Regions from separate parts of the Arthrobacter sp. StoSoilB13 genome, predicted to be linked through region 3. Evidence: riboswitches for the same ligand, from Rfam matches in the RefSeq annotation. Region 3 holds a riboswitch; each other region holds the start of a gene.

Region 1 (7,287 bases), on a different replicon from region 3:
GAGGTCCTCGGACTCGGTCGGCTCCACCATCAAAGTGCCGGCAACCGGGAACGCCAGCGTGGGTGCGTGGAAACCGAAGTCGATGAGGCGCTTGGCCACGTCCTCTGCCGTGACGCCGGTGCGGGCAGTCAGTTCGCGGAGATCCAGGATGCACTCGTGGGCAACAAGACCGCCTTCGCCGGTGTAAAGAACCGGGAAGTGCTCATCCAAGCGGGAGGCAATGTAGTTCGCAGCGAGCAGCGCGGACTTGGTGGCTTCGGTGAGCCCTTGGCCACCCATGAGCTTCACGTAAGCCCAGGAAATCGGGAGCACACCGGCCGAACCGAAACGGGATGCCGAAATCGGAACGTCGTTGCCTTCGGTCCAGGAAGCAGCGTCGCCAGGCATGAATGGTGCCAGGTGTGCCTTTGCAGCGACCGGGCCAACACCGGGTCCGCCGCCGCCGTGCGGGATGCAGAAAGTCTTGTGCAGGTTCAGGTGGGATACATCGCCGCCGAACTTGCCCGGCTGGGCGAGCCCAACGAGTGCGTTGAGGTTTGCGCCGTCAACGTACACCTGGCCTCCGGCAGCATGGATCGAGTCGCAGACCTCCCGGACGTCAGCGTCGTAAACACCGTGCGTAGACGGGTAGGTGATCATGATGCAGGACAGGACGTCCTTGTTGGCCTCGATCTTGGCGGCCAGGTCTTCGTGGTCGATGGTGCCATCAGGGGCGGTGGCCACCACTACTACCTTCATGCCAGCGAGCACAGCCGAGGCCGCGTTGGTGCCGTGCGCCGAGGCAGGAATAAGGCACACGTTGCGCTGCTCGTCGCCACGGGAAAGGTGGTAGCCGCGGATCGCAAGGAGGCCCGCGAGCTCACCCTGGGAACCGGCGTTCGGCTGGATGGAGACCTGATCGTAGCCGGTGATCTCAGTGAGGTCCGCTTCCAGCCCTTCAATGAGCTCGCGCCAGCCAGCGGTCTGGTGATCCGGAGCGAACGGGTGGATGGAGGCGAACTCCGGCCAGGAGATTGCTTCCATCTCGGCGGTAGCGTTCAGCTTCATGGTGCAGGAACCCAACGGGATCATGGTGCGGTCCAAGGCGAGGTCGCGGTCCGAAAGCTTGCGGATGTAGCGCAGCAGCTGGGTCTCGGAACGGTGCGTGTTGAACACCGGGTGCTGCAGGAAATCACTGGTTCGGACCACGTCTGAGGGCAGCTCAAACCCGGAAGCGTCCTTCACCGGACCGGCACCAAAGGCGACGGCTACCGCAGAGAGGACCTCCGGCGTCGTGGTTTCATCGAGGGAAACGCCAACCGTGTCAGCATCGATGCGACGCAGGTTGATACCGCGGGCTTCGGCGGCCGCGATGACTTTGTCAGCCTTGCCGGGTACGCGGACAGTGAGGGTGTCGAAGAAGGATTCAGACACGAGTTCACGGCCGGCGGTCTTGAGGGCAGTGGCCAGCGTGCGGGCGTGGCCGTGCACGGTTTCGGCGATCGCCTTCAGGCCTTCCGGACCGTGGTAGACCGCGTACATCGAAGCCACGATCGCGAGTAGTGCCTGCGCGGTGCAGATGTTGGACGTCGCCTTTTCGCGGCGGATGTGCTGCTCGCGGGTCTGAAGGGCCAGACGGTAAGCCGGGACTCCGGCGTTGTCCTTGGAGACGCCGACGATGCGGCCCGGGAGCGTGCGCTCCATGCCTTCGCGGACTGCCATGTACGCAGCGTGGGGGCCGCCGAAGAACAGCGGAACACCAAAGCGCTGCGCAGTTCCGACGGCGATATCGGCGCCCTGCTCGCCCGGGGGCGTGATGAGGGTGAGCGCCAAAAGGTCGGCAGCGACAGTGACCAGCGCCCCGCGCTCCTTGGCGTCAGCGATGACGCCGGAGTGGTCGAAAACGCGGCCCGAAACACCGGGCTGCTGCAGGACGATGCCGTTGATATCGCCGTCGGGAAGCCCTGCGGAGAGGTCGGCAATCTCCACCTCGAAGCCGAGCGCCTCGGCGCGGCCCCTTCACGATGGCGATGGTCTGCGGGAGGAGGTCGGCGTCCAGGACAGTCTTGCCGTCCTTCGCGGTCTTGGACTTGTTGGCACGACGCATCAGCAGCGAAGCCTCGGCCACAGCGGTGGCTTCATCCAGCAGCGAAGCGTTGGCCACGGGAAGTCCGGTGAGGTCCTGGACCATGGTCTGGAAGTTCAGGAGAGCTTCAAGACGGCCCTGCGAAATCTCGGGCTGGTAAGGCGTGTACGCCGTGTACCAGGCCGGAGCTTCCAGGATGTTGCGTCGGATAACCGGCGGCGTAACGGTGTCGTAGTAGCCCTGGCCGATCAGCTGGATGGCGGTCTTGTTCTTGGACGCAAGCTTGCGGAGCTCGGCGAGGACCTGGGTCTCGCTAAGGGCGGCCTGGAGCGTCAGCGGCGTGGCTTGCCGGATGGAATCGGGGACCGCAACATCTACCAGGCCGTCTACGGAGTCGTAGCCGATTGCCTTGAGCATGGTGTCAACGTCGGCCTGACGGCGGGCGCCGATGTGCCGGTCCGCGAAAGCGGTGGGGGTTGATTGAACAGTCAAGAGGAACTCCATGATTCAGGCGCCCTATGTGCGCCACGATGATGTGGGTTCCTCCCCGCTCTGTATTGGACCTGAGAGATTCCGCAGGAATGGTTGCCTGCTTGCACCGTCGGTGAGCCCAGTTACCTGGACTGCTTTCCAGAGTTGCCTCGCCGTGGCGGTACGTGGGCCTGAGAGATTCCTGGGGAGGATTTGCTCCTACGGCGCCTGACTGGATGTACCGGCAGGACTCTCCCGCCACAGATCAAAAGCATTGCGTCACGTCAGTGACACGGTTCACACCATAGCGGGTTATCTGGAAAAAGCGCAAGCAAGGGATACCTACCGGTGCATTGCCTCGTGGATCTGGAGCGCGAACCACAACTGGGCAACAGTGGAGGTTTCACCCATGTCCAGCCCCGTCAATTCGCCGATTTTCCGTATCCGATAGATGATGGTTTGCCGGTGCGCGAACAGGGCAGCGGCGGTTTTTTGCCAGGAACGCTGCGAGTCCAGATAGGTCCTCAGCGTGACGATGAGATCGCCTTCCTGGCTCTGCTCGTAATCGAAAATCGGGCCGAGGAGACGCCGGACCAGGGCAGTTCCTTCCTCGAAACCCGTCAGCCCCAGCCATGATGGTCCCTGCGCGTAGCGGGCCAGGCCAAGCTTGTTCGCCCGGGCCGATCCGAGCGCCCACAGTGACTCCTGCAGCGCGCGCTGAATGCCCGCCACACCCGCCGGAGCGCTGATCCCGATCGCGGCATCCGCCCCGGCACAATGAACCAGGATGTCGTCCGGCACATCAGCAGGGACCACGACGTGGAGCCGGTTGTTCCGCTTCAGGGAAGCCGACGCAACCCCGTGCCGCCACAGTTCGATGTGCACGTTAGCCAGCCTGTCGCCGTCGTCCGCTGCTTTATTGCCGGCGTCCGCGTAGAGCGAGGCGAGCAGGAAATCCTGGGGCGGAACATCAAAACCGGCCAGCCGGCTCTCCATCTCGGCCGCCCCCAATCTCCCATCCATGGCCTGCAGCAGGAACTCACCCGCCAGCCGATGGCGGCCTTCCAGCGACAGGACGATGCGCGAAAGCTGCAGTCCCAGCACGGTTGCGGCGTGCAGAAGTACGACGGCGTCCGGGTGCGGTTCGCTGTTGGGCAGCACCACGAGGAGCGCGTTGGCGTGGGTCGGGATGTCCATGGTCAGCACGTGCCGGCCCCGGATCCGGTGCCACTGGAAGTTCTTTCCCGCCAAGGACACCTGCCCGGAAAGCGGAGCCCATTCATCGGCAAGGAACCGTGGGACTGGCTGTCCCTCCGGGTGCCAGGGATGCAGGCAGCGGCGGTCCACCACGAACAGCTCCGCATCCAGTTCGGTGGCGAGCCGTTGGACCAGGCTCTGCCAATGGTCCTCCGAGGCGCCGGCCGTTCGGAGCAGGTCGTAAACCCTGGCCGTCTGCCGCAAGCGCCGGGACTCTTCGAGCAGGGAGGACTCGGCAACCGAGCGGGCGATCGCGATGAACGGCAGGGGGTAGGGGATGTTGATCAGCGGCAGCGGCAGCCGGTCACAGGCCGCCAGGAACTCCTGGGTCAGCGGAGGCGCGTGCATCTTCTCGCCGATGGCCAAGGCGCTTGCCCCGCTGTCCATAAGGGCCTCGGCGAGCGCCACTTGTCCCGCGGCGTCGGCCGGAATCGAGAGTCCATTGGTCATCATCAGCTCTCCACCTGTGACCCACTCCCAGAGCCTGGGCAGATCGGACGTGTGGGCCCAGGTGATCCGGTTGTCGCGGCCCGCGTCACCGGCCAGAAGGCTGAGCCCGAGTTGGGGTTCAGCCACGAGTTCGGCGACCGTGATTGCCATCGGATGGGGTCCTGACTCTATGATTCCCGGGGCCCGTTCCGAACCTTTTAGACATTCGTCTAAGCGTCTGGGCCATTTGTAGTCAATGTACCGCTATTCGCCGTGACCCGCGTCACCAAGAATGGAATTACTTACTTCCCGCTCAATGGCGAGCACCCCTCACACCAAGGAACCGGCAATGACAATCCACAAGCCCATCGGCCCTGTCGACGCAACCAAAGTCCCCCGGTATGCCGGACTCGGCACCTTCGCCCGCCTCCCCCAAATTGACCGCGTCCCGGACTATGACATTGCGATTGTCGGCGTACCGTTCGACGGCGGAACCTCCTTCCGGCCCGGCGCCCGTTTCGGTCCTGCCGCGGTTCGCGAGGCCTCGCGTCTCCTGCGCCCGGGCTACCACCCGGAGCTCGACGTCGAACCCGTTTACGAAGCCCAGGTTGTGGACGCCGGCGACATCGCCTGCACGCCCTACGACATCACCCGCGCTGTTCGTGAGATCGAGGAGCAGGCGTTGCCCCTCATCAGCGAAGACAAGCGGCTGATCTCGATCGGCGGCGACCACACGATTGCCCTGCCGATGCTCAGGGCCCTGAACAAGGTCCATGGTCCGGTGGCTTTGCTGCACTTTGACGCACACCTGGATACGTGGGACACGTACTTTGACCAGCCCATTACGCACGGAACCATCTTCCGGCGGGCGTTCGAGGAAGGCCTCCTTGTGGAGGACAAGTCGATGCACGTCGGCATCCGTGGCCCTGTGTATGACCGCAATGACTTCCTCAGGGACCACGAGTTCGGGTTCCAGATCATCCGCTGCTCGGACCTGGATGTCATCGGTGTCCCGGCGGCAATCCAGCAGGTGAAGGACAGGCTCGGCGACACCCCGGTGTACGTCTCCATCGACATCGACGTCCTGGACCCCGCATTCGCTCCCGGTACGGGCACCCCGGAGATGGGCGGACTCCACTCCCGCGAACTCCTGGCCCTGCTCCGCGGCCTGAACGGCATCAACATCGTGGGCGCCGACGTCGTGGAGGTCGCTCCGGCCTACGACCATGCGGACATCACAACCGTCGCTGCGGCCACCCTTGTTTTCGACCTTCTCGGCCTGATGGTGAACCGCAGCAAAGCCACTACAGTCCGTGAACTGGCTTCGACGTCCCGGAGCGCATCATGAATGCGCCCTTGGCCACCCACGAAGTTCCCCGGCTTGAGGACAAAACCATCCAGCCGATCCCGCTGAATGAGCGGCACGGCAAGGCGCGCGATCTCTTCACCATCTGGTTCGGTTCCAACATCATGATCATGACCATCGTGACCGGCGGACTTGCCACCACGGTATTCGGCCTCGGTTTCGTGCCGGCGCTGGTGGGCATCATCATCGGCAACGTCGTGGGCGGCATCTTCATGGCGCTGCACTCGGCCCAAGGCCCCCAGCTGGGCGTGGCGCAGATGATCCAGACCCGCGGCCAGTTCGGCTCCTTCGGCGCCCTCTTGATCGTGGTCATCGTGGTCATCATGTACGTCGGGTTCTTCGCCGCAAACCTCGTCTTTGGCGGAGAAGCAATGGCCGCGGTCAGCCCCGGCATCAGCGTGGATGCCGGCATCATCATCATCGGCGTGGTCAGCGTCATCGCCACGATTTTCGGTTACCGGCTCATCCACGCCTATGCCAGGATCCTCAGCGTTGCAGCGGGCCTGGCTCTGTTGCTCGCCTTCGTGTGGATCCTCGTTGTCCACGGCCTTCCCGCCAGCTTCCTTGCGGAGGGCAATTTCAACTGGGTTGGCTTCATGGGGACCATCTCCGTCTCGGCCCTGTGGCAGCTGGCCTACGCGCCCTACGTCTCCGATTACTCCCGCTACATGCCGCAGGGCACGGGGTCGGCACCGGCATTTTGGGCTTCCTACTCGGGCTGCGTCCTGGGAACGTTGTTCCCCATGATCCTCGGCGCCTTGGTGGGCACGCTCGCCATGACCATGAGCGCCGACAACGTCGAAATCGTTGGCAGCCTGGGTGCGTTGCTGCAGCCGTGGACCCTGATCATCGTGGGCATCTTCTGCCTGGGTGTCGCGGCGTCCAACGCCATGAACCTCTACTGCGGCGTCCTGTGCACTCTGACCATCGGCCAAACCTTCAAGCCGTCCTGGTTGCCACGCGCCAAGACCCGCAGCATCGCGGCCCTCATCCTCTTCGTCGTCGCAGTCTCCATCGCCTTGTTCGCCCGCGACAACTTCATCCTCTTCTACACCAACTTCCTCTCCTTCCTGATGTACGTCCTGGTCCCGTGGACTGCCATCAACCTGGTGGACTACTACCTTCTGCGGCACGGCGACTACCGGGTTGAGGACTTCTTCAAGCGCGACGGCGGTGTGTACGGGCGGTTCAATTGGGTCGCCATCGGCTCCTACCTGGCAGGCGCCCTGATCCAGGTTCCCTTCTCGGCAACCGCAATCTACACCGGCCCCCTCGCGGCCGCGTTGGGAGGGGTGGACATCTCCTGGCTCGTCGGCCTCGTAGTGGTTGCTCCCCTCTACTACTTCGCGGCACGCGTGTTCCGGAAAAAGACGGAAGCCGCCCCCTTTCCATCCCCTGCACTCGCAAACTGACCTATCTGAAAGCGAATTGTCATGACCCTCACAGACACTGCACACCCCGAAACCGTCCAGTTCACCGTTCGACGCACGTCCTCTGACCATGGCAGCAGCCTGCCTCCGCAGCTGCCCCTGCCTCCCGCAGGGCACTTCATCAACGGATCGTTCGTCCCGGGCTCCACCGGTCAGCTGATCGACGTCGTGGATCCCACCACCGAGCAGGTCATCGCCTCAGTGCAGGCGGGCACGGCGGACGATGTCGACGCCGCTGTAGAGGCCGCCGTCGTCGCCCAAAAGACCTG
Region 2 (7,287 bases), on a different replicon from region 3:
GAGTCAGTTCAGGCAGGAAAACAACACTGGCTCCCAGCTTGGCTGCGCGTTCGATTCCCTCGTTCAGTTCGGCATGCAGGACTGCTTCATCAGCGTGCCAGCGGTGCTGAACGACGCCGACCCGCAGTGGGGTGCGGGTGGACGGCTCGGTGCGGGCCAGGGAAGTCGGGGCTTCGAGGCGGGTAATTTCAATCATGGGGGCATGTACTCCGGTGAGACGACAGTCACTAAATGAATAGCGTTCATTTAGTATGGCGGTAGTCACGGCTGGATGCAAGGGGGTACCGGATCGAGGTCTCCCCAGATGGCATTTGATGCCAATGTTTCCAGCCACCATTGGCATCAAGTGCCATCTCGGCGGGGTTATCGCTTCGGTCGCGCCCTGACATGCATGCGCTCGCCCTGCTACCCAAAGAGGGTAAGGAGTTCCACGGGTTCCTTTGTGGCGACGGCGGCCAGCCGCGTTGAAGGCCTTGTTTCACGGTGAGTTGCATTAATTAGCAGTCGACTTACGGTCCAGGTGCGAGGACGATTAAAGAACAGCCACTAAGGAGGTTGGGTATGTGCTACTCGTACTACGAGGGCTATGAGAGGCGTACGAAGAAGGACTCCGTGCGCACGCCCGAGATGCACAAGCCTGAGACCAGCAAGGATCAGGCACCTGAGGCCCCTGCCGAGAAGAGCCCGCAGACAGAAGGAACGTTGTGGACTTTCCTGGCGCGTCGTCGCAGGGAATTTGAGGTTTCAGAACCGAGGATCGACCGCATCCGCGAGAAGGTCTAGGCGTTTTTCGAGCAAGACCCCGTCCAACGGACAATTCACCACCGGGTGCGGCGGTGAATTGTCCGTTAGGCGGGGTTTTTGCTGCTATCTTCCCGAAGTCTCCAGGAATTCGAGGGCCGCAGTAACCAGTGCTTCCGTGCCAAGGGCCAAGGTCGGCTGGATGATCGGGGCAAAGTAGGGCGAGTGGTTCGACGGAACGTCCTCGGGCAAGCGACCCGTCGTCGCCCATTCCTTGAAGTGGGTGGCCTCGATCCCGCCCAGGAACCAAAACACGAGGGGCGCGCCGGCCGCCGTCGCGAGTTCCCCGACGTCTTCACTGCCTGAGACCGGGGCCGGGGTCCATGATCCTTGCGGCGCCGAACTTATCGCGAAACGCCGAAGCGATCCTTCCGGCGGCCGATTCATCATTGACCGTCAGCGGGTAGCGCTCCTCATAGTGGAAGTCGGGTTCCTTCAGGGCGCCTGAGGCAGCAGCTTCACTTCGAACGATGCGCTCGATCGAGTTCAGGACTTTCTCCCGTGTGGGCTCGCTGAAGGATCGAATGCTGAGGCCCAGGGTTGCGGTCTCGGGAATGATGTTGTTCTTTGTTCCCGAATGGATTTGCCCAACGGTAACCACTGCAGAATCGCTGGCGGCCAGTTCCCGGGACACCACTCCCTGCAGGCGCATGGTGGCTGCCGCAGCCATGAGGACTGGATCAACGGTGGTTTCAGGCCGGGAGCCGTGGCCGCCGCGCCCATGCAACGTCACGTTGAGGGAATCCGCTGAGGCCATGGCCACGCCGGAACGGATGCCGAACCATCCGGCAGGAAAGGGCGCCACATGCTGGCCGAGGACCACGTCCGGCTTGGGGACCAGGTCAAAGAGCCCATCCGCCACCATGGCCTGGGCGCCGCCGCCCCATTCTTCGGCTGGCTGGAAGACCGCGATCAGCGTGCCCTGCCAGTCCTGCCGCTGTGCGGCCAACGCTTCCACTGCTCCGAGGAGGCAGCTGACATGTACGTCGTGCCCGCTCGCATGCATGATCGGCACCTCACGGCCTTCATGGTCGACGCCGACTGCCGCACTTGCGTAGTCCAGCCCGGTGTCCTCCTTGACCGGTAACGCGTCCATATCCGCACGAAGCATCACCACGGGTCCGGGGCCATTGTCCAGGACTCCTACAACCCCCGTTTTCCCCACGCTGCGGTGGACCAGCAGCCCCAAGTCCTCAAGGTGTCCGCTGATGATCCCGGCTGTTCTGACCTCTTGGAAGGAAAGCTCCGGGTTCGAGTGGAGATCACGGTAGAGGGCTTCCAGGTCAATGCTCATGGGGAATTTTCCTTAACAGGTCGACGCCGCAGGGTCTGGCCAGTGTATCGACGTCATCAGGCAACGACGCCGACCCACACCTTTGCGCTTCAGGGCAAACTTGGTTGCATGGAATCTTCACAAGAGATCACTACCCAAGGCTCAACAGTCGAGGATTGGACCAAGGCCCTGGCAGAGTCCAGCGGATCACCGGGTGGAGGCGCGGGAACCGGCGTGATGCTGGCCGTTGCAGCGTCCCTGGCGTCCATGGTCGCGGGTTACACAGAGGCGCCCGGGCAGGAGTTGGCCGAGCTGCACGTCCGGGCCCGCTCCCTCCGCGAAACCGCCCTGAAGCTGGCGGACGAGGACGCAACGGCGTCGAAGGCTTTCGGTGCGGCCTTCCGGCTTGATCCTGGCCCGGACCGGGAGCAGGCAATCCACCGTGCATCCGTCGATGCAGCCAAGGCCTCCGCTGTGCTCGGCGATCATGCCATCGACGCCATCGAGGACCTGGGATGGCTTGCTGCCCACGGGAACCCAGCACTCATTGCCGACGTCGTGGTGGGGTTTGGAGCCCTCAGGGCAGCCATCGCAGGAGCCCGCACCAACGTGAGCTTTGATCTCGGATCGCTCAGATCCGCAGGCGCGACGCTTGATGAAATCAAGGAAAAGCACCCTGGATTGTGGGCAACGGTAGGCCGGCTCAGCGATGCCCTGGACCGGATTGACGAGCTGGTGGCCGCCGTAGATGACAAGGCTGCACCTACTGACGGCCACTGATTCCCGACGGAACGCCGGCCTACTGTACACCCGGCTACTGCACGCTCGCTTACTGCACGCTCGCTTACCGCGCCTTGGGCACCCTGCGGAGCACGACGGCGGCAAGCACTGCCGCTCCGGCCATCAGTACCAGCCCAATCGCCGCAGTGATGTGGACGCCGGACTCGAAGGCTACCCGGGCGGCGGCTGTCAGTGCATCGGACAAAGGAGCGGGTAGTGCAGCTGCGGCATCCACGGCGCCGGCCAGCGTTTCGCCCGCGTTCCCTGCCGCCTGCGTGGACAAGCCCTCCGGGATGACGAGGTTGTGCTGGTAGGACGCGGTGAGGATAGAGCCCAGCACGGCCGTTCCCAGGAGCGAACCCAGTTCGTATCCGGTTTCGGAAATTGCGGACGCCGCTCCGGACTTGTCGGCCGGTACGGAGCCGAGGATGAGGTCGTTGGAGATGGTCTCCGCTGCGCCAACGCCAACGGCCAGGACAGTCAAAGCTGACAAGAGGAACACCGGTCCGCTGCCGTGGTCACCCACAGCCACCACCAAATAGCCTGCAGCGCTGAGGGTAAGTCCGCCGGCCACTACGAATCCTGGCCGGATGCGCTTTACCAGCGGGACCACTACCAGACCGGCGATGACCGTTGCCAGGAGCGCCGGAATCATTGCAATGCCCGCTTCCATGGGGGACTGGCCTTCAACCAGCTGCAAGTGCTGGGCGAAGAAGTAGATGAAGCCCGTCATGGAAAACAAGGACAGGACGTTGGCCACGATCGCTGTGCTGAATACCCGGTTGCTGAACAGGCGGACATCCAGCATTGGGTTCTCAAGTTGCCGCTGGCGACGGACAAACAGAACGCCCATCACCAGGCCGAAGACCATGAAGGCCGCTGCCGACACCCCGAATCCGTGAACAGCGAATTCCTTGATGCCGTACACGAACGGAGCCATCGTGATCACGGACAGCCCGATACTGGGCACGTCCACGCGGCCGGGGTTGGCGTCCTTGGATTCGGGAATGAGGACCCTGCCGAAGGCGAGGAGCGGCAGGAGCAGGAAGGTCGCCACCAGGAAGACAGCACCCCACCAGAAGTGCTCAACCAGCCAGCCACCGAAGATCGGGCCAAGGGCAGCGCCACCAGAGAATCCGGCGGCCCATACGGCGATCGCGAGCCGCCGGCGGTTCGGATCAGCAAAGATGTTCCGGATCAGGGACAGCGTTGACGGCATCAGCATCGCGCCGAACACGCCAAGGGCTGCGCGGCCGGCAATCAGCCATTCCGCGGAAGGCGCGAACGCCGTAGCAGCCGAAACCGCAGCGAAGCCGGTGCTGCCGATCAGCAGCAGCCGCCGTCGTCCGATCCTGTCGCCCAGGTTGCCCATGGAAACCAGCAATGCCGCCAACACGAGCGGGTAGGCGTCGATGATCCATAGGAGCTGCACGCCACCCACGTCCAGGGAGCGGGCAATTTCGGGCAGGGCGAACGTGAGCGCGGTGTTGTCGACGGCCACCAGCAGCACCGGGAACATCAGGAGTGCCAGGGCCGTCCAGTCGCGCCAAGGTGCGCCTCCACCCATGACAGGACGAGCGGAACGGGGAGCTTGGGTCGAGGACGGCGTGAACATGACAGCTACTGTACCGTCCAGACGGTACAGTTTCAAATTAAGCGCCGCCGACCCCGTAGGGAATGATGTACACATGCCACGAAAACCAGTTGCCAGGGATGCGGTCCTGGATGCCTACGAAGCCCTCCTCATCGAGGTGGGGGAGCGGGCCGCCACCCTCGATGCCGTTGCCAAGCGGGCGGGCGTCTCCAAGGGTGGGCTGCTTTATCACTTCCCCAGCAAGGAATCGCTGATCAGCGCCCTCCTTGAGCGCCTGGATCGGTTGGCCCAGGAAGACGTCGAGCAAATGAAGGCTGCGCCGGACGGCTCTGCGGTTTACTTCATCCGCTCCTCCCTATGGGCGGGAACCCCCATGGATCGGGCTTTGGTCGCTGCCACGAGACTGGCCGAAGTTGCGCATGAGGAGACCCGCCGCAGGTTTGCCGGAATCCAGCAGCAGTGGTTGGACGTCCTGGCCGAGGATGTTGGTCCGGAGGTTGCCAAAGCCGTCAGTTACATGGGCGACGGCCTGTATTTCAATGCCATGTTCGAGGGTGGCCAGGAAGGCGGCAAGGCCGGGCGGGAGGCCGACGTCGAGATCCTCCTTGGCATCCTGGACCGGCTCCGCAAGTAGCGGGCCATCCATTTGCGGCGACGCCCCCGACGTAGGACAATTGAGCCTTGTGGTGCGTCTTCACAGGGGCCCGCAAAAAATTGAATATGCCTTTGATCTGCGGCGGGAGAGTCCCGCAAGCAAGTGATGCGGGCGCCGTAGGAGCAAACCCTCCCCAGGAATCTCTCAGGCCCACGCACCGCCGCGGCGAGGCAACTCTGGAAAGTAGCAGGCCTTTTGCTGCGCCCTCTTGGCGCGGAAGAAGTGCTGTGCTCACCGACGGTGCAAGCGATCGTTGTTCAAGCAACACGCGGAAACTCTCAGGTCCAATACAGAGCGGGGAGGAACCCGAGCCGCTGTGGCGTACCCAACGCCGCCCAAGTAATGGAGTTCCTTCGTGACGGTTAGTTCAGCCTCCACCACCTTCGTCGACCGGCACATTGGCGCCCGCCGCCAGGCCGACATTGAAACCATGCTCAAGACGGTCGGCTACGACACCGTTGATTCCCTGGTTGATACAGCCGTTCCCAACGACATCCGCCAGGACGTTGCCCTCACCCTTGAAAACGCGCTCAGCGAAGTTGAGGTGCTGGCCGAGCTGCGCAAGCTTGCGTCCAAGAACAAGACCGCCGTCCAGATGATCGGCCAGGGCTACTACGACACCGTCACGCCGCCGGTTATCCGCAGGAACATCCTTGAATCCCCGGCCTGGTACACCGCGTACACGCCCTACCAGCCGGAAATCTCCCAGGGCCGCCTCGAAGCTCTGCTGAACTTCCAGACCATGGTCCAGGACCTCGTGGGCCTGCCGATCGCCAACGCCTCCCTTCTGGATGAAGCAACGGCAGTGGCCGAAGCCGTGCTGATGATGCGCCGCGCCAACAAGAACAAGGCCGCCCATGACGGGAAGACCGTCCTGGACGCCGACTGCCTTCCCCAGACCATTGCCATCGTGAAGGGCCGTGCCGAGGCACTCGGCTTCGAGGTTGAGGTCGCTGACCTTTCGCTCGGCCTCCCGGAAGGCGCCATCAACGGCGTCGTCCTGCAGCAGCCCGGCGTTTCCGGCCGCGTGTTCGATCACTCCGCCGTCATCGCTGACGCCAAGGAGCGTGGCGCGCTCGTCACCGTGGCTGCAGACCTGCTCTCCCTGACGCTCATCAAGCCTCCGGGCGAGCAGGGCGCCGATATCGCCGTCGGTTCGGCCCAGCGCCTGGGCGTTCCGCTGTTCTTCGGCGGCCCGCACGCCGCCTACATGGCCGTCCAGAAGGGCCTCGAGCGTTCAATGCCCGGCCGTCTGGTGGGCGTTTCCAAGGACGACGCCGGTGTCCCCGCCTACCGCTTGGCGCTGCAGACCCGTGAGCAGCACATCCGACGCGAGAAGGCCACGTCCAACATCTGCACGGCCCAGGCCCTGCTTGCCATCGTCGCCTCCATGTACGCCGTCTACCACGGCCCCGAAGGCCTGAAGGCAATCGCCGAAACCGCCCACGGTCACGCGCGCACCCTTGCAGCGTCCCTGAAGGCTGCCGGCGTCGAGGTCCTTCACGGTTCCTTCTTCGACACCATCACAGTCAGCGTCCCCGGCAAGGCTGCCGAAATCGTCGCCACCGCCGAGGCAAAGGGAATCAACCTGCGCGGCATTGACGCTGATCTGGTGGGCATTTCTGTTGACGAGACCACTACCTCAGAGATTGTCCGCGGCGTCCTGGATGTCTTCGGCGCTTCGGTCACCGAATCCGCCGAAGGTTTCTCGCTGGAATCTTCCGTTGAGCGTACGAGCGACTTCATGCAGCACCCGGTATTCAACACGCACCGCTCCGAAACCCAACTGCTGCGCTACATCCGCAAGCTTTCGGACCGGGACCTCGCCTTGGACCGCACCATGATTCCGTTGGGTTCCTGCACTATGAAGCTGAACGCAACGGCTGAGATGGAAGCAATCTCCTGGCCGGAGTTCGCCTCGATCCACCCGTTCGCTCCGGACTCCCAGACTGCGGGATGGCGTGAACTCATCGCCGACCTTGAGTCCCAGCTGACCGAGATCACCGGGTACGATCAGGTTTCCATCCAGCCGAACGCCGGTTCCCAGGGTGAGCTCGCCGGCCTCCTTGCGATCCGCGGCTACCACCTTTCCCGTGGCGACGAGCAGCGCAATGTGTGCCTTATTCCTGCCTCGGCCCACGGCACCAACGCGGCCTCGGCTGTGCTCGCTGGCATGAAGGTAGT
Region 3 (7,287 bases):
GGGCACAGACAAGGTCTTCCTGATTGGCGACTTCAACGCCTATGCCAAGGAAGACCCCATCAATGTCCTCACTGGCGCAGGCTACGCGGACCTTGAAGCTGGTACCGGCAAGCACTCTTACCTCTTCGGGGGCATGGTGGGCTCGCTGGACCACATCCTTGCTTCCCCGGCAGCGGCCGGGATAGTCACGGGAACCGACATTTGGAACATCAACTCCGTGGAGTCCGTGGCGCTGGAGTACAGCAGGTATAACAACAATGTGACCAACTACTATGCCGGGGACGAGTTCCGCGCCAGCGATCACGACCCCGTGGTGGTGGGTATGAACCTGGGACCGGCTGTGCCGGCCACTGTTGACCTGCAGTTCCTTGGCATCAACGACTTCCACGGCCGGATCGACTCCAACACTGTCCTCTTCGCCGGCACTGTGGAGAAGCTCCGCGCCGAGGCCGCCCCCGGCGCAACCGCCTTCATTTCTGCTGGAGACAACATCGGCGCTTCGCTCTTCGCGTCCTCGGTTGCCAAGGACCAGCCGACCATCGACGTCCTCAATGCCTTGGAACTCCGGGCTTCGGCAGTAGGCAACCACGAGTTCGACGGCGGGTGGCAGGATCTGCGCGACCGCGTCATCGCCGATGGTACCAACGCCAAGTTTGCCTACTTGGGCGCGAACGTTTACCAGGCGGGCACCAAGACTCCGGTCCTGCCGGAGTACAAGGTCCTGGAGATGAACGGCATCCGGGTGGCTGTCATCGGCACCGTCACGCAGGAAGTGCCGTCACTGGTGACTCCCGCCGGCATCACGGATCTTGAGTTCGGTGATCCGGTGGAAGCCATCAACCGGGTGGCCGCAAAGATCAAGGCAGAAGATCTGGCCGATTTGATCATCGTGGAAAACCACGACGGCGCTGCATCGGGCACACCGGAGGGTGCCACCCTGGAGCAGGAAGTCGCAGCCGGTGGACCGTTCGCCAAGCTCGTCAACGAGACCACCCCCGACGTAGCCGCCATCTTCACCGGGCACACCCACAAGGAATACGCCTGGGACGCGCCCTTGCTGGACGCCAACGGCCAGCCCACCGGGAAAACCCGCCCCATTGTGCAAACCGGCAACTACGGCGAAAACGTGGGAAGCGTTACTCTCACCATCGATACCACCACGCATTCGGTCACAAGCTATAAGGCTGCCGTGGTGGATCGTACCACGGACACTTCGGAAAGCCTCGTTGCCGCCTATCCTCGCGTGGCCGCAGTCAAGGCGATCGTGGACAAGGCTCTTGCCGATGCTGCAGTGATCGGAAATCAGCCGGTGGGCGCAGTGACAGCTGATATCACCACCGCCTTCACTCCGGATCCGGCTGGCGGCGCCCCAAAGCGGGACGACCGCGCGAACGAATCCACCCTCGGAAACCTGGTAGCGGACTCCTTGGTGGACACGCTCCAGGCGCCTGAACTGGGTGCGGCGGAGATCGGCGTCGTGAACCCTGGCGGCCTGCGTAACGAGCTCTACTACGCACCGGACGGCACCATCACCTACGCTGAGGCCAACGCGGTCCTGCCGTTCGTGAATAACCTGTGGACTACCTCCCTCACTGGCGCCCAGTTCAAGACCCTTCTTGAGCAGCAGTGGCAGACCAACGTTGACGGAACAGTTCCCAGCCGCCCGTACCAGCAGCTTGGACTTTCCAGGAACGTCAACTACACCTACGACGCCGCCCGCCCGGAAGGCGAGCGCATCACGGGCATCTGGGTAGGCGGCGCAGTCATCGACCCCGCCAAGCAGTACAGGATCGGTACGTTCAGCTTCCTGGCTACCGGCGGCGACAACTTCCGCATCTTCAAGGAAGGCAGCAACACGAAAGACACCGGTTTGGTGGATCGCGATGCCTGGATCAAGTACCTCCGTGAGCACAACCCCGTGTCTCCGGACTTCGCGCGCCGGTCAGTTGCCGTGGTAAACACCACCGCCGCAGAGGTCAATGCGGGCGAGCCCATGGCACTCGCTATCTCCAAGCTGAATCTCACCTCGATCGGCAGCCCGGCCAACAACACTCTCAATGCCGTCTTCGTGGACAGCAAGGGCGCGGCGATAACGCTCGACTCCGTGCCGGTGACGGCAGGCACTGCCACAGTGAACCTCAAGGTTCCCGCGGCGGCAGCTGCAGGCAGTGGCACATTGGTGCTGACCGCCGTCGAGTCCGGAACCGTCGTGAAGGCCCTGGTGACGGTTGCCGGGAGCGGCACGAATCCTCCGCAATGCACTCCGCCCACCAAACCGTCCAAGTGGTACGACGCCGTGGGCTGGTTGCACTACGCGTGGGCCTGGTTGGAGTACCAGAAGTGTCTGAGGGGCTAGGCGGCCCCTTCGCATGACCCGCCAAGAAAGGTAGCCCCTCAGGAGGATGACTCGTGAAGGGCTACCTTTTTGGATTTTCGCCTACTTCTTGGCGAGCTCGGGTTCCTCCGCGTGCTTGGCGTCCTTCTCAAGCTGCGCCTGGAACTCCCTAAAGCGAACCAGGTGCGCTGGCCGGCGACGCAGGATGACCCAGGCCACCCCCAGAATCAGGAACCACAGCGGCGTGGCCAGGAGCGCAGCAAAAGTGTCCGGCTGCGTGGTCAGGGTCCAAAGCACGAAGGCAAAGAAGGCAAAAACCACCCACACCATCACCACGCCGCCTGGCATTTTGAACGCCGAAGCATCATGCAGGTGTGGCCGCCGCTTGCGGAATGCAAGGTAGCTGGCCAGGATGATGGACCATACGAAGACGAAGCAAACCGCAGACACGGTGGTCACCATGTCGAACGCCTTGCCGATGTCCTGCCCGGCATACATGAGGACGACGCCGGACAGCAGCAGGACGCAGGAAAGGAACAGGGCGTTGCGGGGTACTTTGCGGCTTGAGAGCGCGCCAAACACAGCCGGTGCGTCGCCTTCCTGGGCCAATCCGTAAACCATGCGGGACGTTGAGTAGATACCCGAGTTGGCTGAGGACATCGCAGAGCTGAGAACCACCAGGTTGACGATCGTAGCCGCCGCGCCCAGGCCGGCCAGGGAGAACATTGCAATGAATGGGCTGTGGCCGGCCGCGAACTGGGTCCACGGGGTGACGGACATCAGGATGATGAGGGCACCCACATAGAAGAGCAGCACGCGGACCGGAATCGAGTTGATGGCCTTGGGCAGGTTCTTCTCCGGGTCCTTTGCCTCGGCGGCCGTGGTGCCTACCAATTCAATGCCGACGAAAGCGAAGACGGCGATCTGGAAACCGGCGACGAAGCCCATGAATTCGTTGGGGAAGAAGCCACCGTGGCTCCACAAGTTGGTGAAGCTGGCCGGCCCGGCGTCGGACTGGAATCCGCTGAAAATCATGAACAAACCGACGATGATCAGTGCCGCGATGGCGACGATCTTGATGAGGGCGAACCAGAATTCGGTCTCGCCGAATGCTTTCACCGTAGCCAGGTTCAGAAGCAGCAGGATGCCGATGGTGATCAATCCGGGCACCCAGAGTGGAAGGGACGGCCAGAGCTCCTTGGAGTACCCGGCGATCGCGATGACGTCGGCGATGCCGGTAATGACCCAGCAGAACCAGTAGGTCCACCCGGTGAAGAACCCTGCCCACGGACCCAGCAGGTCCGCTGCAAAGTCGCTGAAGGATTTGTAGTTCAGGTTGCTCAGGAGCAACTCGCCCATGGCGCGCATGACGAAGAAGAGCATGAAGCCGATGATCATGTACACGAAAATGACAGATGGACCAGCAGCAGAAATGGTCTTTCCCGAGCCCATGAACAGGCCCGTGCCAATTGCACCGCCTATCGCGATCAGCTGGATGTGCCGGTTGCTGAGCTGCCGTTCGAGGTGTGGTTCGAGGTGTGGTGAGCCTGCTGGATGCGGGACCGAGGAGGGTGGGCGCTGAATCGTCAAGAGGAACTCCATTGTTCAGGCGGCACTGGGTGCCACGATGATTCGGGTTCCTCCCCACTCTGTAGGTGGACCTGAGAGTTTCCGCAGGGATGGCCTGCTTGCACCTTCGGTGAGCCCGGATGCCCGGACTGCTTTCCAGAGTTGCCTCGCCGCGGCGGTACATGGGCCTGAGAGATTCCTGGGGAGGGTTTGCTCCTACGGCGCCTGACGGGATGTACCGGCAGGACTCTCCCGCCGCAGATCAAAAGCGCGCACCACTTTGCCGGTGATGCAGCTCACACACTAGCGAAGCATTGGACACACCGCAAACAAAGGGAGCTAGCTGGCCAGAATGCTACGGGCGATTTCGTCGGCATCCCGCAGGGTTCGCTGGCCACTGGCATAAGCCTTCCCGGTCGCTGGACGCGCCTCGGCAGCAATGGCCGTTCCCCACTGGGTCGCCGACAATTGCAGGCCCAAAACATACATCCCCCGGGTCACAGAGCCGTTGGACGCCACAGGCCGGTACGGGTGCGGTTCCACATCCAGTCCGGTTGTCTGCACCGGCGTGCCCTCGGCACTCATCATGATTTTGGTTCGCACAAGGCCGTCAGCCATGAGTTGTTCCAGGAGTGGGGAAATATTGATGCCCACCCTGTTGGCCGGCGACATCGCTTCAATCAACGTGGGTGCCTCCGCTGGCCCGTCGTGGACCCATGGAGAGACTGCCCGGAAAACCTTGGCGCTTCTGTCCACACTGAACTTGGGGTCGGGTCCAACGAAACCCACGACGCCGGCACGCGCCAAAGCAGCCAACTGCTCCGAACGCAGTGCCGGGGCCCCGCTGGCAAGGCCTTCGACGAACGATTCGAACCATCCCCTCAGTTCAGCGACCCACGATTCGTCCGTGATACCACCGTCTGCCACGACGGACTTCAGGATCGCCCTGCCGGTGTGCAGTGCGCCGATTGCCATTTTCACGGGATCCGCTTCGCCCAGTGCGGAGCGTCGTGCGTCGTCGTCCAGGTAGGCCGTTATCGCCAGATCCAGTTCTCGGCGGGACGCGAACGTTCGGCCTGCCAAGGGCGCAGCGAGTCCGCGGACATTCAGTCGGCGGGAGGCAAGCACGTGCTTGTCCACCAAGGCGGCGACGTCGCTTTCCCAGTTGGCGGTGGTGTGCGCGTGGGGTTGCAACGCGTCCTCAAGGTCCGCTAGGAACTGCGCTGCATCGCGGATGGCGGCAGGCTGCGACCTTGCCAGGGTGGAGTAATAGGCCCACAAGGCGTCCCGGTGCAGGAGCGGCCAAAGATCGTGGTCGAATCCGGGCTGGATACCGGCTGCCCTGAACCGGTCCACTGCTGCCTCGGTCAGGTAACGCATTGTGATGCTGCTGGGGTAATACCCTGCCAAACCAGCCTTGGCCCGGTACGGGGTTCCGCGCCGGGATGCAGCGATAATCCTGGGTTCCCTGCCCGAGGGCCGGTACTCGAGAACTCCGGCTCCCGGTACGCCGGCTTCGACGAACTTGCCTCCCCGGCCCTCAGTCAGCTGGCCCATGACGTCGAAGAAATTCAGTCCCATCCCACGCACCAGGACGGGCTCGTTGTCCGGCACCCGCTGCCAGTCGACGTCGGCTGGCGGTGCAGGCGGGAAGTAGAGGAGGCCGTGCTCGTCGGCTGCCCGTTGGAACGATCGCTGCTCCGGATTCAAACGTGACTCGATGTGTCCCAGCGCGAGGACCACCGAGCCGACGGTGAGGGTAGTGCCGTCGGCAAGTTCGACGTCGAACGCTTGCCCACCTGCGATGCCTGAGCTTGCCGGGACCGGGCGCGCCGCTACGGCGGTCGTCTCATGGAAGGTGACCTCCACGCCGTCGGGCATTCGCTGAAGCAGCTCCGCCAAAGTCTGCCGCAGGTACCGTCCGTAGAGCGCCCTGCTGGGAAAATCGTGGGACTCCAGGGTGGCCAACTCCGCCTTTTCGGCGTCGTTCAGGCCCTGTCCATCACGACGTCGGGCGGCGCGCCACTGGTCGAACGAACCGCCTGCGAGGGGCTGCGCAAGCTTGGGGTCTTCCGGGATGAGCGTCGGATAGAACGCCTGTGTGTTCATCAGGTACAGCCTGGACTGCTCCGGCTGCCACACATGGCCGGATGCTGGCGGGAAAGGATCCACAACGTGGATGTGCAGTGTGCGCTGCCCGGTATCGGTCCGGTTCGCGCGGCTGGTGGCCCCTGCAGCCCAATTCGCGAGCAGCCGCTCAAGGACACTCGTGCCCCGGGGGGCCGGCCCCAATAAGGGCAACACGATTGATTTGCGATTTAGCCACGCTCAAGCCTAACTTCTGCGTGACTTGCTTCCAGTTGAAAAGTGTTGCTTGGATGGGGCGATGACCACCACAGAAGCTGATCAGACGCCCCTTCCTGACAATGACACGGATCTGGAGACCAAGTCCGGGCCTCGCCACGCTGCGACCATCGCGCCCGAACCCACGGATGAGAACGTGTGGTTGGAGGACATCCACGGCGAAGAACAGCTGGCCTGGGTCCGGGAACAGAACGCGCGAACCGAGGACTTGCTGGAGGACGCAGACTACGCAGCGGTTGAAGCCGGCATCCTGGAGGTCCTGGATTCGACTGACCGGATCGCCATGGTGAACAAACGCGGCGATTTCTACTACAACTTCTGGAAGGACCAGGAGCACCCCAAGGGCCTTTGGCGCCGCACGACCTGGGAAAGTTATGTTTCCGAGGCTCCCGAATGGGACGTGCTGCTGGACATCGATGCCCTGGCCGCGGCAGAAGGCGTCGAATGGGTGTTCCATGGGGCCGGGTTCCTTCGTCCTTCGGACGGGGACACGTACCGCTTCGCGATGGTTTCGCTGTCCCCCGACGGCGGTGACGCCAACCGTCACCGCGAGTTCGACGTCGAATCCCGCACCTTTGTTGACCCTGCCGCCGGCGGATTCGATCTGCCCACGGCAAAAGGCAACGTGAGTTGGCTCGATGCGGACACACTGCTTGTCTCCAGTACGGCAGAAGGGTTGCCTGCAACCACCTCCTCGTACGCCCGGACCGGCGTGAAGCTGCGTCGCGGCCAATCCCTCGCCCAGGCAGAGCGGATCTTCGACATCCCCGAAGACCACATGCTGGCCATCGTGGCCCATGACTCAACCCCGGGCTTCGAACGGACCTTCGCCGTAGACTACATCGACTTCTACAACCGCAAGACGTGGCTGCTTCGCGACGACTCATGGCTTGAAATCGATGTGCCCACCGACGTGAACATCAGCGCCCACCGAGAATGGCTGATGCTCCGCCCGCAGAAGGACTGGGACGTTTCCGGCGTTACCTACGCGGCCGGTTCCCTGCTGGCCGCTGACCTCG

What was found. Region 3 has a riboswitch for glycine ahead of cycA (D-serine/D-alanine/glycine transporter). Riboswitches for the same ligand answer to the same signal wherever they lie in the genome.
Region 1: another riboswitch for glycine. It lies ahead of gcvP (aminomethyl-transferring glycine dehydrogenase); the one in region 3 lies ahead of cycA (D-serine/D-alanine/glycine transporter).
Region 2: another riboswitch for glycine. It lies ahead of gcvP (aminomethyl-transferring glycine dehydrogenase); the one in region 3 lies ahead of cycA (D-serine/D-alanine/glycine transporter).

Annotation. Positions count from the first base shown of each region.
Region 1 is NZ_AP024648.1:236,263-243,549, reverse strand. It holds partial or broken gene gcvP (aminomethyl-transferring glycine dehydrogenase) at 1-2,569, opposite strand, end outside; glycine riboswitch at 2,706-2,804, opposite strand; gene LDP01_RS13330 (PucR family transcriptional regulator) at 2,879-4,393, opposite strand; gene speB (agmatinase) at 4,572-5,570, shown strand; gene LDP01_RS13320 (purine-cytosine permease family protein) at 5,567-7,000, shown strand; gene LDP01_RS13315 (aminobutyraldehyde dehydrogenase) at 7,022-7,287, shown strand, end outside.
Region 2 is NZ_AP024648.1:565,483-572,769, forward strand. It holds gene LDP01_RS14895 (nitrilase-related carbon-nitrogen hydrolase) at 1-196, opposite strand, end outside; gene LDP01_RS14900 (hypothetical protein) at 562-783, shown strand; partial or broken gene LDP01_RS14905 (amidohydrolase) at 868-2,095, opposite strand; gene LDP01_RS14910 (cyclodeaminase/cyclohydrolase family protein) at 2,204-2,854, shown strand; gene LDP01_RS14915 (MFS transporter) at 2,919-4,469, opposite strand; gene LDP01_RS14920 (TetR/AcrR family transcriptional regulator) at 4,543-5,082, shown strand; glycine riboswitch at 5,176-5,273, shown strand; gene gcvP (aminomethyl-transferring glycine dehydrogenase) at 5,459-7,287, shown strand, end outside.
Region 3 is NZ_AP024649.1:902,604-909,890, reverse strand. It holds partial or broken gene LDP01_RS22825 (ExeM/NucH family extracellular endonuclease) at 1-2,356, shown strand, start outside; gene cycA (D-serine/D-alanine/glycine transporter) at 2,438-3,937, opposite strand; glycine riboswitch at 4,071-4,169, opposite strand; partial or broken gene LDP01_RS22815 (FAD/NAD(P)-binding protein) at 4,244-6,230, opposite strand; gene LDP01_RS22810 (prolyl oligopeptidase family serine peptidase) at 6,291-7,287, shown strand, end outside.